One region of the Vibrio paucivorans genome, then DNA from elsewhere that is predicted to be linked to it. Evidence: riboswitches for the same ligand, from Rfam matches in the RefSeq annotation. Region 1 holds a riboswitch; the other holds the start of a gene.
The links. A riboswitch is a leader RNA that binds a small molecule or an ion and turns the genes downstream of it on or off. The one in region 1 is predicted to bind lysine.
Positions count from the first base shown of each region.

Region 2: another riboswitch for lysine. It lies ahead of lysC (lysine-sensitive aspartokinase 3); the one in region 1 lies ahead of tet(35) (tetracycline efflux Na+/H+ antiporter family transporter Tet(35)).

Region 1 is NZ_CM133230.1:2,029,235-2,040,497, forward strand. It holds gene hisD (histidinol dehydrogenase) at 1-1,091, opposite strand, end outside; gene hisG (ATP phosphoribosyltransferase) at 1,096-1,992, opposite strand; His leader region at 2,045-2,182, opposite strand; gene tet(35) (tetracycline efflux Na+/H+ antiporter family transporter Tet(35)) at 2,359-3,960, opposite strand; lysine riboswitch at 4,076-4,258, opposite strand; gene ACXABW_RS09315 (H-NS family histone-like protein) at 4,650-5,060, shown strand; gene ACXABW_RS09320 (inosine/guanosine kinase) at 5,151-6,455, opposite strand; gene ACXABW_RS09325 (hypothetical protein) at 6,570-6,839, opposite strand; gene mnmA (tRNA 2-thiouridine(34) synthase MnmA) at 7,059-8,168, shown strand; gene hflD (high frequency lysogenization protein HflD) at 8,195-8,812, shown strand; gene purB (adenylosuccinate lyase) at 8,978-10,348, shown strand; gene htpX (protease HtpX) at 10,555-11,263, opposite strand, start outside.
Region 2 is NZ_CM133230.1:355,136-366,398, forward strand. It holds gene mutY (A/G-specific adenine glycosylase) at 1-728, opposite strand, end outside; gene trmB (tRNA (guanosine(46)-N7)-methyltransferase TrmB) at 900-1,619, shown strand; gene glsB (glutaminase B) at 1,731-2,651, shown strand; gene lysC (lysine-sensitive aspartokinase 3) at 2,742-4,094, opposite strand; lysine riboswitch at 4,211-4,387, opposite strand; gene ACXABW_RS01800 (pyridoxal-phosphate-dependent aminotransferase family protein) at 4,655-5,779, shown strand; gene ACXABW_RS01805 (PglL family O-oligosaccharyltransferase) at 5,857-7,644, opposite strand; gene uvrA (excinuclease ABC subunit UvrA) at 7,711-10,533, opposite strand; gene galU (UTP--glucose-1-phosphate uridylyltransferase GalU) at 10,677-11,263, opposite strand, start outside.

The DNA of each region.
Region 1 (11,263 bases):
TGGTTAGTACCCGACGCATAGTCTCCTGCTGATTCCGGGGACCAGTCACCTAGGAAGATGGAACCTGCATTATCTAATAGAGGTAGAAGCTCGCGTGGGTTTTTAGTCTGAACAATTAAGTGCTCTGGACCGTAGTAATTTGAGATTGAAACTGACTGAGTCAGTGATTCCGCAATAATGATTAAACTAGATGCCAATGCTTTTTCCGCAATATCGGCACGCGACAGCTCTTTTAGCTGACGTTGTACCGCGTCTGTCACTTGATCGGCAATCACTGGAGATGGAGTCACCAAAACAACTTGAGAATCAGGGCCGTGCTCTGCTTGACTTAAAAGGTCGGCAGCAATGAAATCCGGATCGGCGGTATCATCGGCAATCACTAACACTTCTGATGGGCCTGCAGGCATGTCAATCGCTGCACCTCGGAAATCATTGCTCACTTGGCGCTTAGCTTCGGTCACATACGCATTACCTGGGCCAAAGATCTTATCGACTTTCGATACAGTTTCAGTTCCGTAAGCCATTGCTGCCACAGCCTGGCCACCGCCAACATTGTACACTTCATCGATATTACAAAGCTTAGCGACGTAAAGAATTTCGTCGGCGATAGGCGGTGGTGAACACAATACAACTTTTCGGCAACCTGCAATCTGAGCCGGCACACCTAACATCAGTACGGTTGATGGCAGGGGTGCACTGCCACCTGGAATATACAAACCCACGGTATTAATTGGACGCGTAACTTGCTCACAAACAACACCAGGTTGAGTTTCTACTCTGAGAGGCTCAGGGCGCTGAGCCTTGTGAAATTTGGCGATGTTAGAGTACGCTTGCTCAAGTGCGTTTTTCATCTTTTCTGATAGACGCCCGGCAGCCTCATCGATTTCTTGTGCAGAGACACGAATAGATTCAGGTTTAACGCGATCAAACTTTTCTGTCAGCTCTGTTAATGCCTTATCACCTTCACTACGCACCTTGGCTATAACATCGGACACTGCCGCTGTAATGTTTGCGCCTTCACTGATCGCAGGTCGCTCCAGTACAGAGTCTTGCTGAGATTCACTTAATGACTGCCATACAACCGTTCTCATGTTGTTACCCCATCATTTTCTCAATTGGAAGTACTAGAATTGAGCTTGCACCCAACTCTTTCAGCTGTTCCATCGTTTCCCAGAACAAGTTTTCTGTACTAACAAGATGTACGGCTACTTTCTCCTTATCAGAAGAAAGAGGCAAAACGGTTGGATCTTCTGCACCTGGCAGTAACGCCTTCACTTGTTCAAGCTTGGCAACAGGAGCATGTAACATGATGTACTTCGACTCTTTCGCTTGCTGAACGCCTTGCATACGAGTGAGTAACTTTTCAATTAACGCAAGTTTGTCTTCATCAAACTCGCCAACACGTTGAATCAAGGTCGCCTTAGACTGGAAAATAACTTCGGCTTCTTTCAGCCCATTTGCTTCTAAAGTCGCACCTGTCGAAACAAGGTCTGCAATCGCATCAGCTAGGCCCGCTCTTGGAGCCACTTCTACAGAGCCTGTCAGCATACAAGTGCTAAACGGTACGCCCTGCTCATCCATGTAAGCTTTAAGCAATTGAGGGTAAGTCGTTGCGATACGCTTTCCGGCCAAATCTTGCGGGCCGTTATACTCTTCATCTTTGTCAATGGCGATGGACAAACGGCAACCACCAAAATCTAAGCGACGAAGTGAAACAAATTCATAAGGCTCACCTAGTGCTTTACGGTCATAGCGAACTTCTTCAAGCTCATTTTCGCCAATAAAGCCCAAATCAACGACTCCGTCCATGATGAGGCCTGGAATGTCATCATCACGAACAAGCAATAAATCAATTGGCATATTTAGTGAGTGAACCACTAGGCGCTCACCCATGATGTTAAATTTAACACCACATTTTTTGAGTAGGTCTTGGCACTCTTTACTCAAGCGACCTTTCTTTTGGATTGCGATTCTTAGGCGTTGTGATTGCATTGCTGTATCCCTGTGCAAGAAGTTGAATTTATTAAATTTTACTGAATCAAAAACTAAAAAACCCTCGGGAGCTTTTGGTCTCCCGAGGGTTTAAAATCTTGTTTTCTATGATTTTATCTCCGGGAGTTTTCTGCCTCCCGGGTATGCGCGTATCTCCCCGAAAGACTAGATAGGGTGATGATGGTGATGAATGTTCATTACAAAATTGCGCATACTTATCAGCTCTTAGTTATGTTGCTGTCTTGATATCCACACTAACTAAGCTTGATTTTATTTGCAACCTTTAATTAGCACTTTTTTAATTTTATTTGTTTGAAACAAAAAAGGAGGCCGAAGCCTCCTTTATGACAGTTTTATTTCCTGCGCTTAAGCGCTCTGGCAATTTGCCATTTTTGATTTCGACATAATCGAAAGTACAAAACAAACCAATACAAATGTTGCAGCAGCGGCAGCAAAAGACATAGCAATAGAGGTAGTCATGCCAAGAACAATAAATCCAATACAAGAGACTAACGCCACTGAAAGTGCATATGGGAGCTGAGTCGCAACGTGGTCAATATGGTTACAACGCGCCCCTGTAGAAGAAAGAATCGTTGTATCAGAAATTGGTGAACAGTGGTCCCCAAATACAGCGCCTGCCAGTACAGCACTCAACATAGGTAGCATCAGTGCTACATCGGTTGCACCAGCCATATCACCAGCGATTGGTAACATGATACCAAACGTACCCCATGACGTACCGGTTGAGAAAGCCATTAGGCCCGACAACAAGAATAAGATGACTGGTAGCCAATGAACGTCAATGTTGCCTTGAGCTAAGGTAGACAAGTAAGAACCCGTCTTCATATCACCAATGACTGAACCAATTGTCCAAGCAAATACTAGGATCAGAATTGCACCAAACATTGATTTTGCACCAATCCAAAGCGTACGGGTAATTTCCACCATTGGGATACCCTGCTTAAGAACGGTGAACAGTGCAACCGCAAGGCCAAGCAAACTACCATAGATAAGAGACATGCCTACATCGGTGTTTTCGAATGCACCAAGCAACGCAAATTCTTTACCGTCGGCTGCCAATGCTTGTCCACCGGTGTAGAGCATGGCTGCTACTGTTGCTACGATAAGCGTTACGATAGGAAGTACTAAATCAAGCACATTGCCTTTCTCACTTTCTCGAATATCCAACTCTTCGTTTAAGTCATGAGCTTCCTGTGTATCGTTCTCTTTATCTTTATCGAAACCACGGCCTTGAGAAGCTGCAATTTCATGATCACGCATTTTACCAATATCTAAACCGAACCATGCCACTGCAAATACCATTAGTAGAGCAAACACAGCGTAGAAGTTCATTGGGATTAGTCGAACATAAGCACCAAGAGCTGAATACTCTGTAATGCCGTGAGAGACCAAAATGCCACCGATAATAGTAATGATGTAAGCACCCCAACTAGAAGCCGGCATAATCACACACATCGGCGCCGCCGTTGAGTCTAGGATGTAAGCTAGTTTAGCGCGAGAAACATAGAATCGATCAGTTACCGGACGCGAGATAGCGCCTACTGCTAGACTGTTGAAGTAATCATCAACAAAGATGAAAACCCCAAGGAACGCTGCGAGTAACTTCGAGCCGCGTTTACTTTTCACACGAGATTGAGCCCATTCAGCAAACGCGCGAGTACCACCAGACAATGTCAGTAATGCAGTCGTCATTCCTAATAAAATAAGGAAACCTACAATGCTCATGTTCCAAGTATTAATACCACCGTCTTCAATAAAGACGCTTGAAACGGTTGCCCCAACATAACCTAGTGCATTACCGATAGAGTAATCGGCAAGCAAAACTGCCCCCAGGAGAATACCAACCCCAAGAGATACTAAAACACGACGAGTAATGATTGCTAAGCTAAGCGCGACAATTGGCGGCAATAGCGACAGCGGAGATGATGCGAAATCAATTAAATTCATGATCTTCAAAAACCAGTAAGTAATGGCTAGAGATCTACTGCAGACAAATTACGTGAAGTCATTTCAACGCAATTAATGTTGAACTTAGCGAAAGGGAAGCGAACACTTCACCCAACCCTACAGTAGCGCTCCATAGTTTAACAAATTATAGACTATGGCAGTGTTGTACCTATTTGATACAACCCCAGCAGGTGGCGTTGATATACCAGTCTACTTCGGCGATAACACCCTTTCACAACAATTCATAGGCATCACCCCAATTGTTGCTACTGATTTGTATCGCTCCTCTACCGCGCAACATACAATCAACTATTGAAAAGTCAATTTAACAATTAATTAACTGCACTTACGCATAAGGTGGCGCCATTGTACTTACACAGGTCACCAATGCAACATATCATTCCATTTTTAGTGATATTTTATTTTTGGCCGATTCTGCCACATCTACTCCTGTGGGAAATCTAATGCTACAAATAGCATAACTAGGATTAATACCTAGTGAGACACTTTAGTCGTGTATGGGTAGCTTCGATAAAATTCTCTCATATCTGGTTACTTATTCGATTAAATATGAAGCAAGTTTAATTTAACCCAAATATTAAAAACTATTCGAACGAAATAATATTGTATTCTTAGTAGTCGCAGTTTAATATTATTCGGTCGACTCTTTTAAATTCATAGGAATAGTCATGTCGGATCTATCTAAAACTTTATTAAACATTCGTAGCCTACGTGCTTTTGCTCGTGAATTAACTTTAGAGCAACTAGAAGAAGCATTAGACAAACTAACCATCGTTGTTCAAGAACGCCAAGAAGCTGAAGCAGAAGAACGCGCAGCGAAAGCAGAGCAAGAAGCGAAGCTAGCGGCAATTGCAGATCAAATCGCTAAAGATGGTATTGATGTAGAAGCACTTATTTCAGCACTTTCTGGTGAAACAAAAGCGAAAGGCACAAAAACAAAACGTGCTCCTCGCCCGGCTAAATACAAATATGTAGATGGCGAAGGTAACGAAAAAACCTGGACAGGCCAAGGTCGTACACCTTCAGCTATCCAAGCGCAGCTTGACGCAGGTAAATCTCTAGAAGATTTTGCGATTTAATAGCGAATTCGTTAAATAAAAAAGGCTCCTTTCGGGAGCCTTTTTTATTATTACTAATTAGTCATGTTGTCCACTTATTACATGAGGAGCTTAGCGTTCCCAATATGACTCTTCTAGGCTATCTTCTCGTTCAGGTAAACCTCGAGACAAACGCGGAGAGTGTTGAACTAATACTTCGTAACTGGCTCTATTTGAATACTTACAAACTTGTGAGAATGAAGAGTAAGTTAAGAATGTATGAGCGTGTTTGCTCGAATTCGGTACATTCTCTTTATGGTATTTATTTGCTGCCATATCATGCAAAAGAGCTGACAATGCAGCATCACCAGCACCGTTGGTATTCTTTATTTTTTCTGGGCCGCCCATATAAGGTGCAATATGTGAATATACCTTGATTGGTTGTTCACATGCAGACTTTGACGCCGGACGACTGAACTCAAAACGGTTAAATTCAGCAATAGAGCCCGGTAAGAGAGGTAACGAAGTTTCCCTTTTTGCGGCATCTTCAGTATAGCCCGCCATGAACAGTCCAACAGGACCTGCGGTACACAATACCAAGTCAACCCATTCTAACGCTTTATCCGATGCAGCTAGAGGATCGGATTCCCCAGTTAACGCTTCAGCTTCGTCTTCATTCATAGCTACCACAGTGACATGGTCGCGTAAAAACTCTTGCCAGAACGTCGGATCATCTTGAATTACGAATTTCGTTCCTAATGTAAGTACAACAGGCACGTCATTTTGTTTTGCATATTCTATTGCTTTCATCGTCGCTTCAGGCATTGGGTCGCCTTCTTTACAACGAACTAAATATGCTGTTAATACTAACGCAGAAGCATTTTTAAAGATTTTCTCAGGAATACTTTCTGGATGAAGTTTATTCATTTGGCCTTCACTGATCGCGAAAGTTCTTTCTCCATCTTCGGTAATCAAGGCAAAACAACGGCCAATTGCTCCTTCAACACCCTGTAGATAATTCAAATCCATTCGGCTCGATGTATTACATAAATAACGGTAACCGTAGCTGCCAATCTTAATATCTTGGCTCATCACTCCTAAAAGAGTCGAACGATCATCGGCAAGCACAGAGTAGTTGTGCAAAGTATTGCCAATCGTGCCACCCGCAAATTCATTGGTAATAAGTTTTTGATCTTTGAGTTCGTTATAGAGAGACTCTGCCGCTTCATCATCAATAACCAACGAGTGACCTTTACTTAGATTATATTTCTCAATTAAATCAGTCGTCACTTTTGCTTCAATATCAACCAGAGTTTGATCAATACCGATAATATGCGTGCTGGACATTTTTTTACTTTCTTGAGCTTGGCTCACTAAAGGGTCACGAGCGTGTACTGGAAAGTAGTGCTTAGATTTACGTTGGCCTGGAAATTTCATAGCAATGATTCTAAGTATGGAAGTGAAGGATGCAGGATTCTACCGCGCACTTGTGTGCGCGGCAATACAGTGAATTATAGCAAACGTTTGCAACATTCAATTAACGGATGAGTTCTATTCCCCTTCCATAAAACTCAAATCTGGTAGCATATCTAAGTGCTCAGAATAACGTTTTAAATTAAATTCAGAGTCGTTTTTCATTACATCGAAAATCTCAATCGCAACAGCACACGCCATCATAGCAACCGCTTCATCGCGTGGGGTTCCTGTCATCATCAAACGCATTAAAGTTTCTTTCGCTTTGATCGGGTTACCATCTTCCAATTGATTCTCAACCACTTCAATCAACTCGGCTTCCTGCATAAATTCATTTTGTTCAGACATAATTTTCTCTTAGGCTTGTTTTCGCGAAACTATGCCATATATACGCAGGGAATACATCTGAAGAAATAGTAAGAGCGGCGCGTTAATACACTGTCCAACCACCGCCACTTAAGTGGGCAATTTGTAGTCAAATCGAATTGTGATTTAGATCGCGGATCTGTCCCCTACTCGCTATTTCTGTTAGAATCTGCGTCCAGTTATTTTGAGTGGTGTTTAGTAATGTCTGACAACAGCCAGAAAAAAGTCATTGTCGGTATGTCCGGCGGTGTTGATTCCTCCGTTTCCGCTTATCTTCTGCAACAACAGGGCTACCAAGTTGAAGGCCTGTTCATGAAGAATTGGGAAGAAGACGACAACGAAGAGTATTGTACTGCAGCGGAAGATTTAGCAGATGCACAGGCTGTGTGCGACAAACTAGGCATTCACCTGCACACCATCAACTTTGCTGCAGAGTATTGGGATAACGTATTTGAGTATTTCTTAGCGGAATACAAAGCTGGCCGTACGCCAAACCCTGATATTCTGTGTAACAAAGAAATCAAATTCAAAGCGTTTTTAGAGTTTGCCGACGAAGTACTCGATGCCGACTACATTGCTATGGGCCATTACGTACGCCGCTCTTTCCCAGAAAATGGCGATAAACCGCAGATGCTTCGTGGTTTAGATGGTAATAAAGATCAAAGTTACTTCCTGTACACATTGAGCCACGAGCAAGTTGCACGCAGCTTATTCCCAGTAGGTGAGTTGGAAAAGCCAGAAGTTCGTCGAATCGCTGAAGAACAGGGCTTAATCACTGCCAAGAAAAAAGACTCTACCGGAATTTGTTTCATTGGCGAACGTAAGTTCACTGACTTCCTAGGGCGCTACCTACCTGCTCAACCAGGCAATATTGAAACCCCAGAAGGTAAAGTCATTGGTACACACAATGGCTTGATGTACCACACCCTAGGTCAGCGAAAGGGCTTGCACATTGGTGGCCAAAAAGGCGGTGGTGGTAATGAAGACCCATGGTTCGTTGGTGACAAAGATCTCAAACGCAACGTGCTTATCGCAGTACAAGGCAAAGATCACCCAATGCTTAAATCTCAAGGGCTTATCGCTTCTCAGTTACACTGGGTAGATCGCGACGTTATTAATCAACCATTACAATGCACTGTGAAAACTCGCTACCGTCAAACAGATATCCCGTGTACTATCATCCCTATTGACGATGAAAACATTAAAGTTATCTTTGATGAACCTCAAGTCGCGGTAACACCAGGGCAATCTGCAGTTTTCTACCTAGGCGAAGTTTGCTTAGGTGGCGGCATTATAGAACAGCGCATTTAACTAATTAAAATAAGGAGTAAGACTACGTGGCTAATACACTTTATGATCGTACTATCGCTTTTGCAGGGATCTGCCAAGCTGTTGCTTTAGTTCAACAAGTAGCGAAGAACGGTGAATGTGATACTGACGCGCTTACAACTTCTTTGAATGCCATACTCAACACAAACCCGAACAGTACACTAAACGTATTTGGACGTGAGGCCGACCTGAAAATTGGTCTTGAGTGTTTAGTGAAAGGCATTGACAGCACTCCGACAGGAAGTGAGATTACTCGCTACATCATCAGCTTGATGGCGCTTGAGCGCAAACTAAGCAGCAGAAACGACGCTATGTCTCAACTTGGTGATCGTGTCCAAATGTTAGAGCGCCAACTAGAGCATTTTGATTTGCTAGACGAACAGATGGTTAGCAATCTTGCGAGTGTGTACCTAGACGTAATTAGCCCTATCGGGCCAAGAATCCAAGTCACAGGTACGCCAGAAGTGCTTCAACATACAACAAACCAACACAAAGTAAGAGCTTTGCTGCTGTCTGGGATCCGAAGCGCCGTTCTATGGCGTCAAGTAGGGGGCAAACGACGCCACCTCATTTTCGGACGTAAGAAGATGGTTGAACAAGCTCAAATCTTGTTGGCCAGAATGTAATACTCAGCTCGCGCATAGTCGCGAGCTGATTTTTTATCCGCCAAGACTTTTTATTTACCAAAACAAACTCAACGCAAACGTTTGCGCAATCTTCGTGACAATTGCCGTTGATATTGGTATAAAGCTCACCAAATTAAGTTAAGAACCTCAATTCAGGAGAAAACCATGGAACTGTCAGCATTGACTGCTGTTTCACCAGTAGACGGCCGTTACGGAAGTAAAACCACTGCATTACGTAGTATCTTTAGTGAGTTTGGCCTACTAAAGTACCGCTCTATCGTTGAAATTCGTTGGTTGCAAAAACTTGCTGCTACCGATGCGATTAAAGAAGTACCAGCATTCAGTGCAGAAGCAAACCAGTTCCTAGATGAACTTGCAGCAAACTTCTCTGAAGAAGATGCAGCACGTATCAAAGAGATCGAACGTACAACCAACCACGATGTTAAAGCGGTTGAGTACTTCCTTAAAGAGAAAGTCGCTGGTGTACCTGAGTTGCATGCTGTAAACGAATTCATTCACTTTGCTTGTACTTCAGAAGACATCAACAACACTTCTCACGCTCTAATGCTGAAAGAAGCTCGTGACGAAGTGATTCTTCCTGAAATCCAAAACATCATCGATGCTATCAAAGCGCTTGCTGTTGAATACCGCGACATCCCTCTTCTATCTCGTACACACGGTCAGCCAGCATCTCCATCTACAATGGGTAAAGAAATGGCGAACGTGGCGTACCGTATGGAGCGTCAATACAAGCAAATCGCTAACGTCAAAATTCTAGGTAAGATCAATGGTGCTGTAGGTAACTACAATGCTCACCTTTCTGCTTACCCAGAAGTTGATTGGCACCAATTCTCTGAAGAGTTCATCACTGAATCTCTTGGCGTAACTTGGAACCCATACACGACTCAAATCGAACCACACGATTACATCGCTGAACTGTTCGATGCAGTTGCACGTTTCAACACTATCTTAATCGATTTCGACCGTGACGTATGGGGCTACATCGCTCTAGGTCACTTCAAGCAGAAGACTATTGCTGGTGAGATCGGTTCTTCAACGATGCCACACAAAGTGAACCCAATCGACTTTGAAAACTCGGAAGGTAACCTTGGCTTAGCGAATGCAGTATTCGGCCACCTAGCGCAGAAACTACCAATCTCTCGCTGGCAGCGCGACCTAACGGACTCGACAGTTCTACGTAACCTAGGTGTTGGTGTTGGCTACGCAATCATCGCATACACTTCAACTTTGAAAGGTATTAGCAAACTAGAAGTGAACCGTGAAGCACTTCTTGCGGAACTAGACCAAAACTGGGAAGTTCTTGCAGAGCCAGTACAAACTGTGATGCGCCGCTACGGCATCGAAAAGCCTTACGAGAAGCTAAAAGAGCTCACTCGTGGTAAGCGTGTTGATGGTGAAGCGATGCGTAACTTCATCGACGGCCTTGATCTTCCAGAACACGAGAAAGCACGCCTAAAAGAAATGACTCCAGCTAACTACATCGGTCAAGCAATCGAGCTAACTGACAAGCTGTAAGTTTCGAATAAGATGATTAAAAAAGGCTTCCAAAATGGAAGCCTTTTTTGTACCCCTAGAACGATCTATCTGGATAATACGGCCAACAGTCAGCTCAGCTCAATAACTCAACGGCCAAGCCAGCCAAAATCGGCCTCTGCAAATTCAAACAAGTAATAAAAAAGGCCTCCTAATGGAAGCCTTTTAATAAATCACTGTACTAGCAATTACATGTTACGTAGAGACGCAATGCGCTTATCTAGCGGTGGATGGCTCATTAGAAGCTCACTCAGAGAGCGTTTACCATTGATACCAAACGCCATCATAGAACCCTCTAGTTGCGGTTCATGACTCACTTTTAAGCGCTCAAGTGCCGCTATCATCTTCTCTTTACCAACTAGGCGAGCAGCTCCAGCATCCGCATGGAATTCGCGATGACGACTGTACCACATCGTGATAAAGCTGGCTAAGAAACCAAACACCAATTCAAGCACCATAGAAACACCGAAGTAAACCATCATGTTACTTCCACCCTCACCCTCTTCATTGTTGTTATTTGAGGCAACAATGTTGGCAATAAAGCGAGATAGGAAGATAACGAAAGTATTTACTACACCCTGCATAAGAGTCATGGTAACCATGTCACCATTCGCAATATGGCTCACTTCATGGGCCAGAACGGCTTCCGCTTCGTCTCGGGTCATGTTGTGTAAAAGACCTGTAGACACTGCAACTAAGGAATCGTCTCTTTTTGCACCCGTTGCGAATGCGTTGATATCTGCTGCGTCATAAATCGCAACCGTTGGCATACCGATGCCTGCCTGTTGCGCTTGGCGGCCGACAGTTTCTAGAAGCCAGTGCTCCGTTTCATTACGTGGACTTTCGATCACCATACCACCCACTGAGCGAAGAGCCATGCTCTTTGACATCATCAGC
Region 2 (11,263 bases), 1.6 Mb from region 1:
CAGACTTGGTTGTTGTGATGTAACATGGCAAACCAAGCTTGTTTTACGGGCTTGTCTTTCTTTGGTTTTTTGCCAGGGTAATCAAGAGGGTTGCCTTGTTTTTTGGCTACGCAGAAGCTTTCTACAGGGCAAAGCGAGCACTTAGGATTGCTTCGTGTACACACCATGGCACCCATATCCATCATGGCTTGGTTATACTTATCGGTATCAATCTGTGGAGTATGCTGATCGGCAATTTCCCAAAGTGCGTTCTCGACTTTCTTTTGTCCCGGCCAACCAGCCACAGCAAAGCTGCGAGCTAAGGTGCGTTTAACATTCCCGTCTAGAATTGCGTGAGGCTTTTTATACACAGATGATAAGACCGCAGCCGCTGTCGAACGGCCTATCCCAGGTAGGGCATTCATTTGTTCTAAGTCGGTAGGAAACTCGCCTTTATATTCTACCGCGACAATTTGTGCTGCTTTATGCAGGTTGCGTGCTCTCGCGTAATAGCCGAGCCCAGTCCATAGATGAAGAACTTCGTCTTGATGTGCGTTAGCCAGATCGATGACGGTTGGAAAGCGTTCTAGGAAACGCTGGTAGTAGGGTATGACGGTGGCAACTTGAGTTTGTTGCAACATGATCTCCGACAGCCAAACACTGTAGGCTGTTTTATTTTGTTGCCACGGAAGGTCTTTACGTCCGTAGGCGTCATACCACTGTAATATGGCCTGTGCAAAAGGGGTCACGACTTACTCTAATATCTATTATAATTTGGGGCAAAATTGCACCACACTTAGCGCTGGATGTAAAACAGACAAATTGTGTGGGATTTGGGTAGATAAAACTTGCACCCAAGGCGATTCTTTGGATAATCACAAGCCCTTTGAGGCAAGTGCAAAATTTATACAGGCAGAGCAATGAGTGAAGTAACCACTAATGAATACACAGAAGACGGCAAACTGGTACGTAAAATACGTAGCTTTGTTCGTCGCGAAGGTCGTTTAACCAAAGGCCAAGAAAATGCGATGAATGAATGTTGGCCAACAATGGGTATTGATTACCAACCACAACGTTTGGATTGGCAACAGGTATTCGGCAACGAGAACCCTGTGGTACTTGAAATTGGCTTTGGTATGGGCGCTTCTCTAGTCGAAATGGCAAAGAATGCCCCAGAGAAAAATTTCCTTGGTATTGAGGTGCATAGCCCTGGTGTTGGCGCTTGCCTAGCTTCAGCTCGCGATGCTGGTGTCACAAACCTTCGCGTAATGTGCCACGATGCAGTCGAAGTGTTTGAGCACATGATCCCAGATAACAGCTTACATACATTACAGCTTTTCTTCCCAGACCCTTGGCATAAAGCTCGTCACCATAAACGTCGCATTGTGAAAGCCGAATTTGCAGAGATGGTGCGCCAGAAGCTGATCATGGAAACAGGTATTTTCCACATGGCGACCGATTGGGAAAACTATGCGGAGCATATGATTGAGGTGATGAACGCAGCACCAGGCTTCGAAAACATCGCGCAAGATGGTGACTTTATTCCTCGCCCTGAAGAGCGTCCACTGACTAAATTTGAAGCACGTGGTCACCGCCTAGGCCACGGTGTGTGGGATATCAAATATAAGCGTACCGCGTAAGCTAAAAAGCACTGATATCTTGATTAGTTTTGAAAGCCGACATTTGCTAATGTTGGCTTTTTTGCCCTTTAGGGCAGTAGATACCGATAATAAAAAAATGACAGGTCAAAGATGAAACCGACACCCGCAATACTGACTGAAATCCTACAAGAAGTTCGGCCGCTTATTGGTCAAGGTAAAGTAGCCAACTATATTCCGGCTCTGGCGAAAGTATCAAATCAAAAACTGGCTATTGCTGTTTATACCAATCAAGGTGAAGTGATTAAAGCTGGTGATGCGGACGAAGCCTTTTCTATCCAATCGATTTCTAAAGCATTAAGCCTTACGCTTGCAATGGTGCTATACAAACCTGAAGAGATTTGGCAAAGAGTGGGCAAAGAGCCTTCTGGTCAAGCGTTTAACTCGATGATTCAGCTAGAGATGGAGCAGGGGATACCGCGTAACCCATTCATTAATGCAGGAGCGATTGTAGTCGCAGATTTACTGCACAGCCGCTTATCTGCGCCTAGGCAGCGATTACTTGAGTTTGTCCGCCAGCTGTCCGGTGATACCCATATCACTTACGATAAAATCGTTGCGGCTTCAGAAATGTTACATAGTGATAGAAATGCGGCGATCGCCTATCTAATGCGCTCATTTGGCAACTTTAGCAACGATGTGATCCCTGTGCTGAATAATTATTTCCATGCCTGTGCATTGAAGATGAGCTGTGTTGACCTTGCTAAGACTTTTAGCTACTTAGCCAACAAGGGCACATCAGTTCAAACAGGCAAGCAAATCATTACCCCAATTCAAACCAAGCAACTTAATGCTTTGCTCGCAACGTGTGGGCTCTATGATGGGGCGGGGGAGTTTGCGTATCGAGTCGGAATGCCGGGGAAATCGGGTGTAGGTGGCGGAATTATCGCTGTCGTTCCTGGAGAAATGACCATAGCGGTTTGGTCTCCAGAGCTTGACCCTTCGGGTAACTCGTTAGCGGGTACAAGAGCGTTAGAGTTGCTTGCAGAGCGAATTGGCCGTTCGATTTTCTAGCCTGCTTGTTCTTGTTATAAGGGCAGATAGCGAAACTAAAAAGAGCAGCGAAAGGCTGCTCTTTTTAGTTTAGTTACTATCGAGATGAGGCTATTGCTCGAACAGTTCCAAGTGCAGCTTCTGAATTGCCGCTTTTGACTCTGACTCATCGAGTAAGAAACATAAGTTATGCGGGCTAGCACCGTAACAGATCATGCGTAAATTGAAGTCTTCTAGCGTTCCAAAGACTTGTTTTGCGTATCCTTTGCTTTCACTCATGTTGTTACCGATAAGAGCCACCAAGCAAAGGTTATGTTCAACATCGACTTTACATAGCTCTTCTAGCTCTTTTCGTACTTCTTCTGGAAGCTCTGGTGCGCCACCAGATGTGTCAGTTTGATCTAACGTGAGTGACACACTGATTTCAGAAGTGGTGATCAAATCGACCGAGATTTTATGTTTGGCTAGGATTTCAAAAACTTTGGCTAGGAAGCCGTACGCGTGGAACATGTTTGCACTGCGCAGCGTTACCATTGTCTGGTTGCAGCGAAGCGCAAGGGCTCTAAATAGTGGTGAGCTTTCGACTTGATGACGAATCCAAGTGCCACCTTTCTCTGGCTCTTTTGAAGAACCGACAAACACAGGGATGTCATGGCGAAGAGCTGGAACGAGCGTAGAAGGATGCAAGATCTTAGCACCGAAGTTAGCCATTTCAGAAGCTTCACTAAAGCTTATCTCTGGGATTGGTGAAGCTTTCGGTGCAATGCGTGGGTCAGTCGTATAAATCCCTGGTACATCTGTCCAGATCTCTAGCCCAGCAGCTTGTACTGATTCTGCTATCAGCGCCGCACTATAGTCACTACCACCTCGACCTAGGGTTGTTGTGTTGCCTTCGTTGTCACTGCCGATAAACCCTTGTGTAATAACGACATAGTTTTGGCAAAGCGGGACAAGTTTTTCTTGTGCTAAAGCAAAGATATCGGCTAACTGAGGCTCTGCCTTGCCGAAATTGCCATCTGTTCTTAACACATCTCGAATATCAAAGCGTACCGCGTTAATGCCCCTTTCCTTCATTAATTGGGTCAGCAAGTAAGTCGACATCAACTCACCACAGGCAACTAAGTGATCGGTCAGTTTTTTGCTGGATTGGAATGACGCAGCTTCAGCGGCGCTAGCCACACTGTCCAAAATGCTTTGTACTTGTTGCTTTGTTTCTTGTGGCTCTTTTAGCTGTGCAAGTACATCTTCATGAATTGCATTGATCTTTTCGAGCACTTGTTGGCGCTTATCCTGATCTTGAACTCCATTAGCGAGCTCGACCAGTAGATTTGTTACCCCTGAGCAGGCACTGCTGACCACAAGCTTAGTGTTTGGATTGTTCTCAATAATAGAGGCACAACGGCTCATTGCTTCAAAGTTGGCTACACTGGTTCCACCAAATTTGGCGACATTGAATGCGCTCACAGCATTTCTCCCACGACTTCCTAAAAATAATTACAGTTGGTTATAAACAGATAACCTAACGTCCGATGTTGAAGAGAGTATTAGAGCAAAAAGAGAGGTGTTAGATTTGAATTTGAAACCTCAGAAGCTCTTCACTAGACAGGGCTAGCGACAGTTAAGGGGATTCAGCCCTCTTAACCGACAATTCTAATCCGCAACTTAGAATTGTCTCGGCACGGCTCCCCATCAATGTTTTGTATTGGAGTTGTGGCTCCACAAAACACCTGCCTGGGCAGTGCTCCTCTTCTGCATAAAGCTCATTCATTGAACGTGTTTGTGCGATCTTTGTCAATCGTTTATTAGGGCATGCTGCACTTTCGAGCTGATTTTTGCAGCAACAAGTGCTGCCCAAAGGGTTCGGCCAAAATTGAATCACGAAAGGTCAATACGCCCTGCTTGGAGTGAAAGATTTTGTTAACAAATTTGTGACACTGGTTTGACCTCAAGACTAGAGTCGAATTGCCGTTGGGTTGATTCTCGATTAATGTGGTTGTTTACACCATTGTATGCAAGGAGCCCTTATGTCGATTCAAAGTTTTATTCCCCCACACCGTATTTTAATGGGGCCGGGGCCTTCAGATATTTCACCTCAGGTTCTACAAGCGCTAAGCAGACCGACAGTCGGGCATCTAGACCCGCTGTTTATCCAAATGATGGATGAACTCAAACAGCTACTAAAGTATGCCTTCCAAACGGACAATGATTTTACTATCGCTGTGTCTGCGCCGGGTAGTGCTGGTATGGAAGCGTGTTTCGTTAACTTGATTGAGCCTGGCGACAAGGTCATTGTTTGTCGTAATGGCGTATTTGGTGAACGTATGCGTGAGAATGTGGTGCGCGCTGGTGGTGAAGCCGTAATGGTTGATGACGAATGGGGGGCTCCTGTTAGTGTGGATAAAGTCAAACAGGCGCTGAATGACAATCCTGATACTAAGATATTGGCATTTGTGCATGCAGAGACTTCGACAGGTGCGCTTTCTGATGCCGAGGCGCTCGGCGCATTAGCCAAGCAGCACAACGTGTTAACCATTGTTGATGCGGTAACGTCATTGGGAGGAGTTCCACTCAAAGTGGATGAGTGGCAGCTCGACGCTGTCTACTCGGGTAGTCAAAAGTGTTTATCGTGTGTGCCAGGCTTATCGCCAGTGACTTTCTCTGCTATAGCGATAGAGAAAATCCAGTCTAGAACGACACCGGTACAAAGCTGGTTCTTGGATCAAAGTTTAGTATTGGGGTATTGGAGTGGGGAGGGCAAACGTAGCTACCACCACACCGCTCCTGTTAATAGTTTATATGCATTGCATGAGTCTCTAGTGATTCTGCACAATGAAGGGCTAGAGAGAGCGTGGGCGAGACACCAAGCTATGCACGATAAGTTGAAAGCTGGGCTCGAAAAAATGGGCTTCAAGTTTGTTGTTCAAGAAGGTAGTCGCTTACCGCAACTGAATGCGATCTATATTCCTGAAGGTATCGATGAAGCTAAGGTTCGCGCAGATTTACTTGAAAACTACAACCTTGAAATCGGTGCGGGACTTGGCGCGCTTGCTGGCAAGGCGTGGCGAATTGGTTTAATGGGTTATGGCGCCCGCAATGAAAATGTGTCTTTGTGTTTACGTGCACTTGAAGAGTCACTCAGCGAGCAATAGAGCAATAGAGCAATAGAGCAATAGCTAGCCAATCAAAAGGGCGATTGACTTTATATAGTACATCGCCCTTTTTCATTTTATTCTTTTTTCCCAGTGCTTTTCGCAGCGCTCGTTTCCTTGGGGGCTGACTTAGCCTTCGAAGGTAGCACGTAGTTCAGTTTGGAAAAGTCTGTATCAGGGAATAAGAACTCAGCCTCGGCTTTAATTTGCTGAGCGCGGCTGTCATCCCCTAACCCTTGATAAGCGAGGATCAAATTGCTGTAGAACGCTGGGCGCGGCTTATGCTTAATTATTTCAAGTGACCAGTTGATATAAGGGATGATCAACTGAGGATCGCCTTTGTACAGCCCTATATTTAGGTACGTGCTGTAGACATCCCAGTCAAACCTATCTTTCCAAACCACTGGGTTGGTGACTTGATTTAAAATATCAGGGTTTTTAGGACGAGACTTTTCAAACTTGGTGAGAATGTAATTGGTGTGCAAAGCACTCAACATGTAAAACGCAGTCAATAACGGCAGGATAAGTGTTGTCACTCTAAGTGCGCTTTTGCTAAATCGGCTGAATTTTACTTGCTTATAGTTAGCTACGCGCTGGTCTACCCAGAAAAGCAAAATAATGAAAATCAGCCAATGAATAGCCGAATGATAAAATGGGTACTCGAGTTGAGAGTGCAGTACTATTGGAACAAACAGCGAGAACATCGCCAATCGTGTTCCCTTTTTAGCATAGTAGATTCGGGCAAGTACCAGACCAGCAGCCAGTAAAATGCCAAGTACAGGAATCAGCCCTCCTTCAACAGCCCAAAAAAGTAACTCATTATGTGGGTGGTCCATCGCTGGAAGCGCAGGTTTGTAATCACTATTTAATTGATGCTGACGAGCGGTATAAAGCACATATTCTGATTCGAAGTTACCGTAGCCATAACCAGTAAATGGTTTCTCAATCACCATATCCAGAGTTTGCGGAAAGGTATAACGACGAGGGCTGTCTAGATCCACTTTACTGGATACTAGGCCTGCTCCATCTTGGGCTGACACAGCTAAAAATCCCAAAAGGACTCCAGCCACCGCTGATAATGTCCATCCCCAGAAGCGCTTTTTGGTTGAAAACTTAAACAGGTAGGGTAGTAGCAGCCCTGTTCCTACTATTGCTGCCAACCAGCCCGTTCTAGAGCCAAGCGCAACCAACAGAGGGACGGCTAGCAACGGCATAATGTAGAGAACAGTAACATCACTAAATTGGTTATATTTGTTTGGTTGTCTGGCAAGTAAATATCCAGATACGACCAAACCTGTGGCTAGAAAACTCGCCATGACATTGGGTTGCTGAAAAATGCCGTAGGGGCGGTTTTTTATGGCGTCGTAGCCAAACATATTACCAGGCTGAAGGAAAAAATACTGGAAGTAGCCAATCAGTGCTTCGATAGCAACAGCAAGTACGATGAACCACAACAAGCGTTGTTTGTGTTTATTACTGAACTGAAATTGCTGCAATACAACAAAGAAAGTAAATCCAGCCCACAAACCGACTAATCGGCCAAGTGGTAGGTGTTGGCCGACATTGAGGTAAATCAACGGTAGCGTCATGAGCAAACAGCTAATCAGTAAACCAATGGTGAGTTTGGAGTAGCGCAATGCTTGGTTGTTTGCGAATTGATAAAGGCCAAGAGACAGAGAAATACTAAAGAACAACCAAACGACAGCATTGAATGAAAGTGCTAAGCCAGAGCCTCCGGGATTAGGCATAAAGAAGTGCATGGCAGCTAAAAAGATAACAGCCAAAGACGCCATAAATGGCTTGTTCATTGGAACTTCAGGGGCCTTGGGTTCTAGTTGAGTACCGCTTACATGTAATGTCGCCATCGCTCTCACTTCATTATAAAAAGAAACCAGCAATGAATGCTGGTTTCTTCATTTTAACGCTTTTTACTATTTTAACATAGGCTTAAGGAAGCGTGCCGTGTGAGAGCCCTCGACCTGAGCAACATCCTCTGGGGTACCTTGAGCAATGATTTCACCACCACCTTGTCCGCCTTCTGGCCCCAAATCGACTATCCAATCTGCTGTTTTGATCACATCGAGGTTATGTTCAATGACGACCACAGTGTTGCCATGGTCTCGCAGGCGATGTAGTACGGTCAGTAGTTGTTGAATATCGTGGAAGTGTAGGCCGGTAGTAGGCTCATCCAAGATATAAAGCGTTTTCCCTGTATCACGTTTTGATAGCTCTCTTGCTAATTTGACTCGCTGAGCTTCACCACCAGAAAGTGTGGTAGCTGCTTGACCCAGTCGAATATACGACAAACCAACATCAACCAAGGTCTTGAGTTTTCTAGCAATGACAGGAACTGGCGCAAAGAAATCGTGAGCATCTTCGACGGTCATCTCTAAGACTTCATCGATCGTTTTACCTTTGTATCGAACTTCAAGTGTTTCGCGGTTATAGCGTTTACCTTTACAGATATCACAAGGTACATACACGTCAGGAAGGAAGTGCATTTCGACTTTAATTACACCATCACCCTGACACGCTTCACATCGGCCTCCACGAACGTTGAAGCTAAATCGACCTGGTTTATAGCCGCGTGAGCGAGATTCTTGAGTACCGGCAAACAGTTCTCGGATTGGTGTAAAGATGCCCGTGTAAGTTGCTGGGTTGGAGCGTGGAGTACGGCCAATTGGGCTTTGGTCAATGTCGATTACCTTATCGAAGTGTTCTAGCCCTTTTATTTTTTTGTATGGGGCAGGGACTGCTGTTGTTGCTCCGTTTAGTTGGGTATGAGCAATCTTAAAGAAGGTATCGTTGATCAGCGTGGATTTCCCTGAGCCCGAAACGCCAGTAATACAGCTGAATAAACCGACTGGCAGAGAAAGGGTGACATCTTTTAAGTTATTCCCTGTTGCGCCTACTAGTTCAACGGTCTTTTTAGCATCCATTGGCGTGCGTTCAGCGGGCAATGAAATTTCTTTGGCACCGCTTAAATATTGCCCAGTTAAAGAGTTCGGATTAGCGATGATTTCATCCGTGGTACCTTCGGCTACAACATTACCGCCGTGCACGCCTGCTCCAGGGCCAATATCAATCACATGATCAGCGCATCGAATAGCATCTTCATCATGCTCGACAACCAATACGGTGTTACCCAAATCGCGAAGATGGGTAAGGGTTTTTAATAGGCGTTCGTTATCACGTTGATGAAGTCCTATTGAAGGTTCATCAAGGACATACATAACGCCGACTAAGCCTGCACCAATTTGGCTAGCAAGACGAATCCTTTGCGCTTCACCGCCTGATAATGTTTCTGCACTACGCGATAAATTTAGGTAGTTCAAACCAACATTGACTAAGAAATTTAGCCTGTCGTTGATTTCCTTCATTACCTTCTCGGCAATTTGACCGCGCTGACCATCCAACTTTAGAGACTGGAAAAAAGCTAGAGCATCAGCAATGCTGAGTTCAACGATCTCTGGCAGTGTGGTATCACCGATAAAGACATTTCGTGCTTCAAGGCGTAGGCGAGTGCCTGAACAGCTAGAACAAGATTTTGTTGAGATGTATTTAACTAAATCTTCTCGTACAGAGTTAGATTCAGTATCTCGGTAGCGTCTTTCTAGAGTATTCAAAATACCTTCAAATGGGTGACGCTTTACGCGAATATCACCTCGATCATTGATGTATTGGAATTCTACTTCGGTTCGCCCTGAGCCTTTTAAGATGATATCTCGTGTCTTTTTAGGCAGCTTATTGAATGGCGTATTGAGATCAAAGTCGTAGTGCTTAGCCAATGAGGTCAGCATTTGGAAATAGTAATAGTTTTTCTGGTCCCAGCCTCGAATAGCTCCTTCGGCTAAGCTGAGCTTTTCGTCTTGAATCACTCGGTCTGGGTCGAAGTATTGTTGCACGCCTAATCCATCACATGTACCACATGCTCCCGCGGGATTGTTAAATGAGAATAAGCGTGGCTCTAACTCTTGCATACTGTAGCCACAGTGTGGACAGGCGAAATTGGCAGAGAAAACAATTTCTTCGCCATCACCATCCATTGGTGATACCACGGCAATACCACCAGACAGCTCCAGTGTTGTCTCAAACGATTCGGCTAGGCGCTGCTGTAGATCATTACGCACTTTAAATCGATCAACCACGACTTCTATGGTGTGTTTTTTGTGTAGTTCTAAGGTCGGTGGATCGGAAAGATCACAGGTTTCTCCATCGATACGAGCTCGGATAAAGCCTTGCGCTGCAAGGTTCTCTAGAGTTTTAACGTGTTCACCTTTACGCTCTTTGACGATAGGCGCCAGTAGCATCAGTTTCGAACCTTCTGGTAGCTCCAAAACTTTATCGACCATTTGGCTGATAGTTTGCGCTGCCAGTGGTGTTTTGTGTTCTGGACAGCGAGGCTCACCGACTCTTGCGTAAAGTAAACGCAGGTAGTCATAGACTTCAGTGATAGTACCAACAGTAGAACGTGGGTTGTGCGATGTTGATTTTTGCTCGATAGAGATTGCTGGGGAAAGTCCTTCAATATGATCGACATCAGGCTTTTCCATTAGCGATAAGAATTGACGAGCATAAGCTGACAGTGACTCGACGTAACGACGTTGCCCTTCTGCGTATAAAGTGTCGAAAGCCAGAGAAGATTTACCAGAGCCGGATAATCCAGTGACGACAATGAGTTTGTCGCGAGGAATAGTTAGGTTAATGTCTTTAAGATTGTGAGTGCGGGCACCGCGTACTTCTATTTTATCCATCTTCTCTGCTCTATGTAATCGCAAGTGTGCCAAGTATTACATAGTGTGAGAATTGTGCAAAGAAAATACTGGATAAAAAAACAGTAAAATAAAAGCTGCTCGAGAGCAGCTTTCGTATGAAGATATTAGGCGAGAGTCTAATATTAGCTTTCTTTCTGAGTTGCGTGTTTACCTAGCTCAGATTTTTTCTCGTCTTTTAGATACAGATTTTCAAAGCAGTAGTTTGTGGCTTCGATGTAGCCTTCTACGCTACCGCAGTCAAAGCGTTGGCCTTTGAATTTGTATGCCAAAACACAGCCTGACTTCGCTTGCTTTAATAGAGCATCGGTAATCTGGATCTCACCACCTTTACCTGGCTCAGTTTGCTCAATCAGGTCGAAAATATCAGGAGTGAGGATGTATCGGCCAATGATAGCGAGGTTGCTTGGTGCAGTGCCTTGCTCTGGTTTTTCTACCATATCGTCTACACGGTAAAGATCATCTTTGATCATTTCACCAGAGATAACACCGTACTTGTGGGTTTCGTCTTCTGGCACTTCTTGAACGGCAACGATGGAGCAGCGGAACTGCTTATACAGTGCAACCATTTGGGCTAAGACACCTTGTTGCTCATTCACGCACAAGTCATCGGCGAGTACTACTGCGAAAGGTTCATCACCAACCAGTTCTTTACCTGTCAAAATTGCATGGCCTAAGCCTTTCATTTCACGTTGACGAATATAGGTAAAGT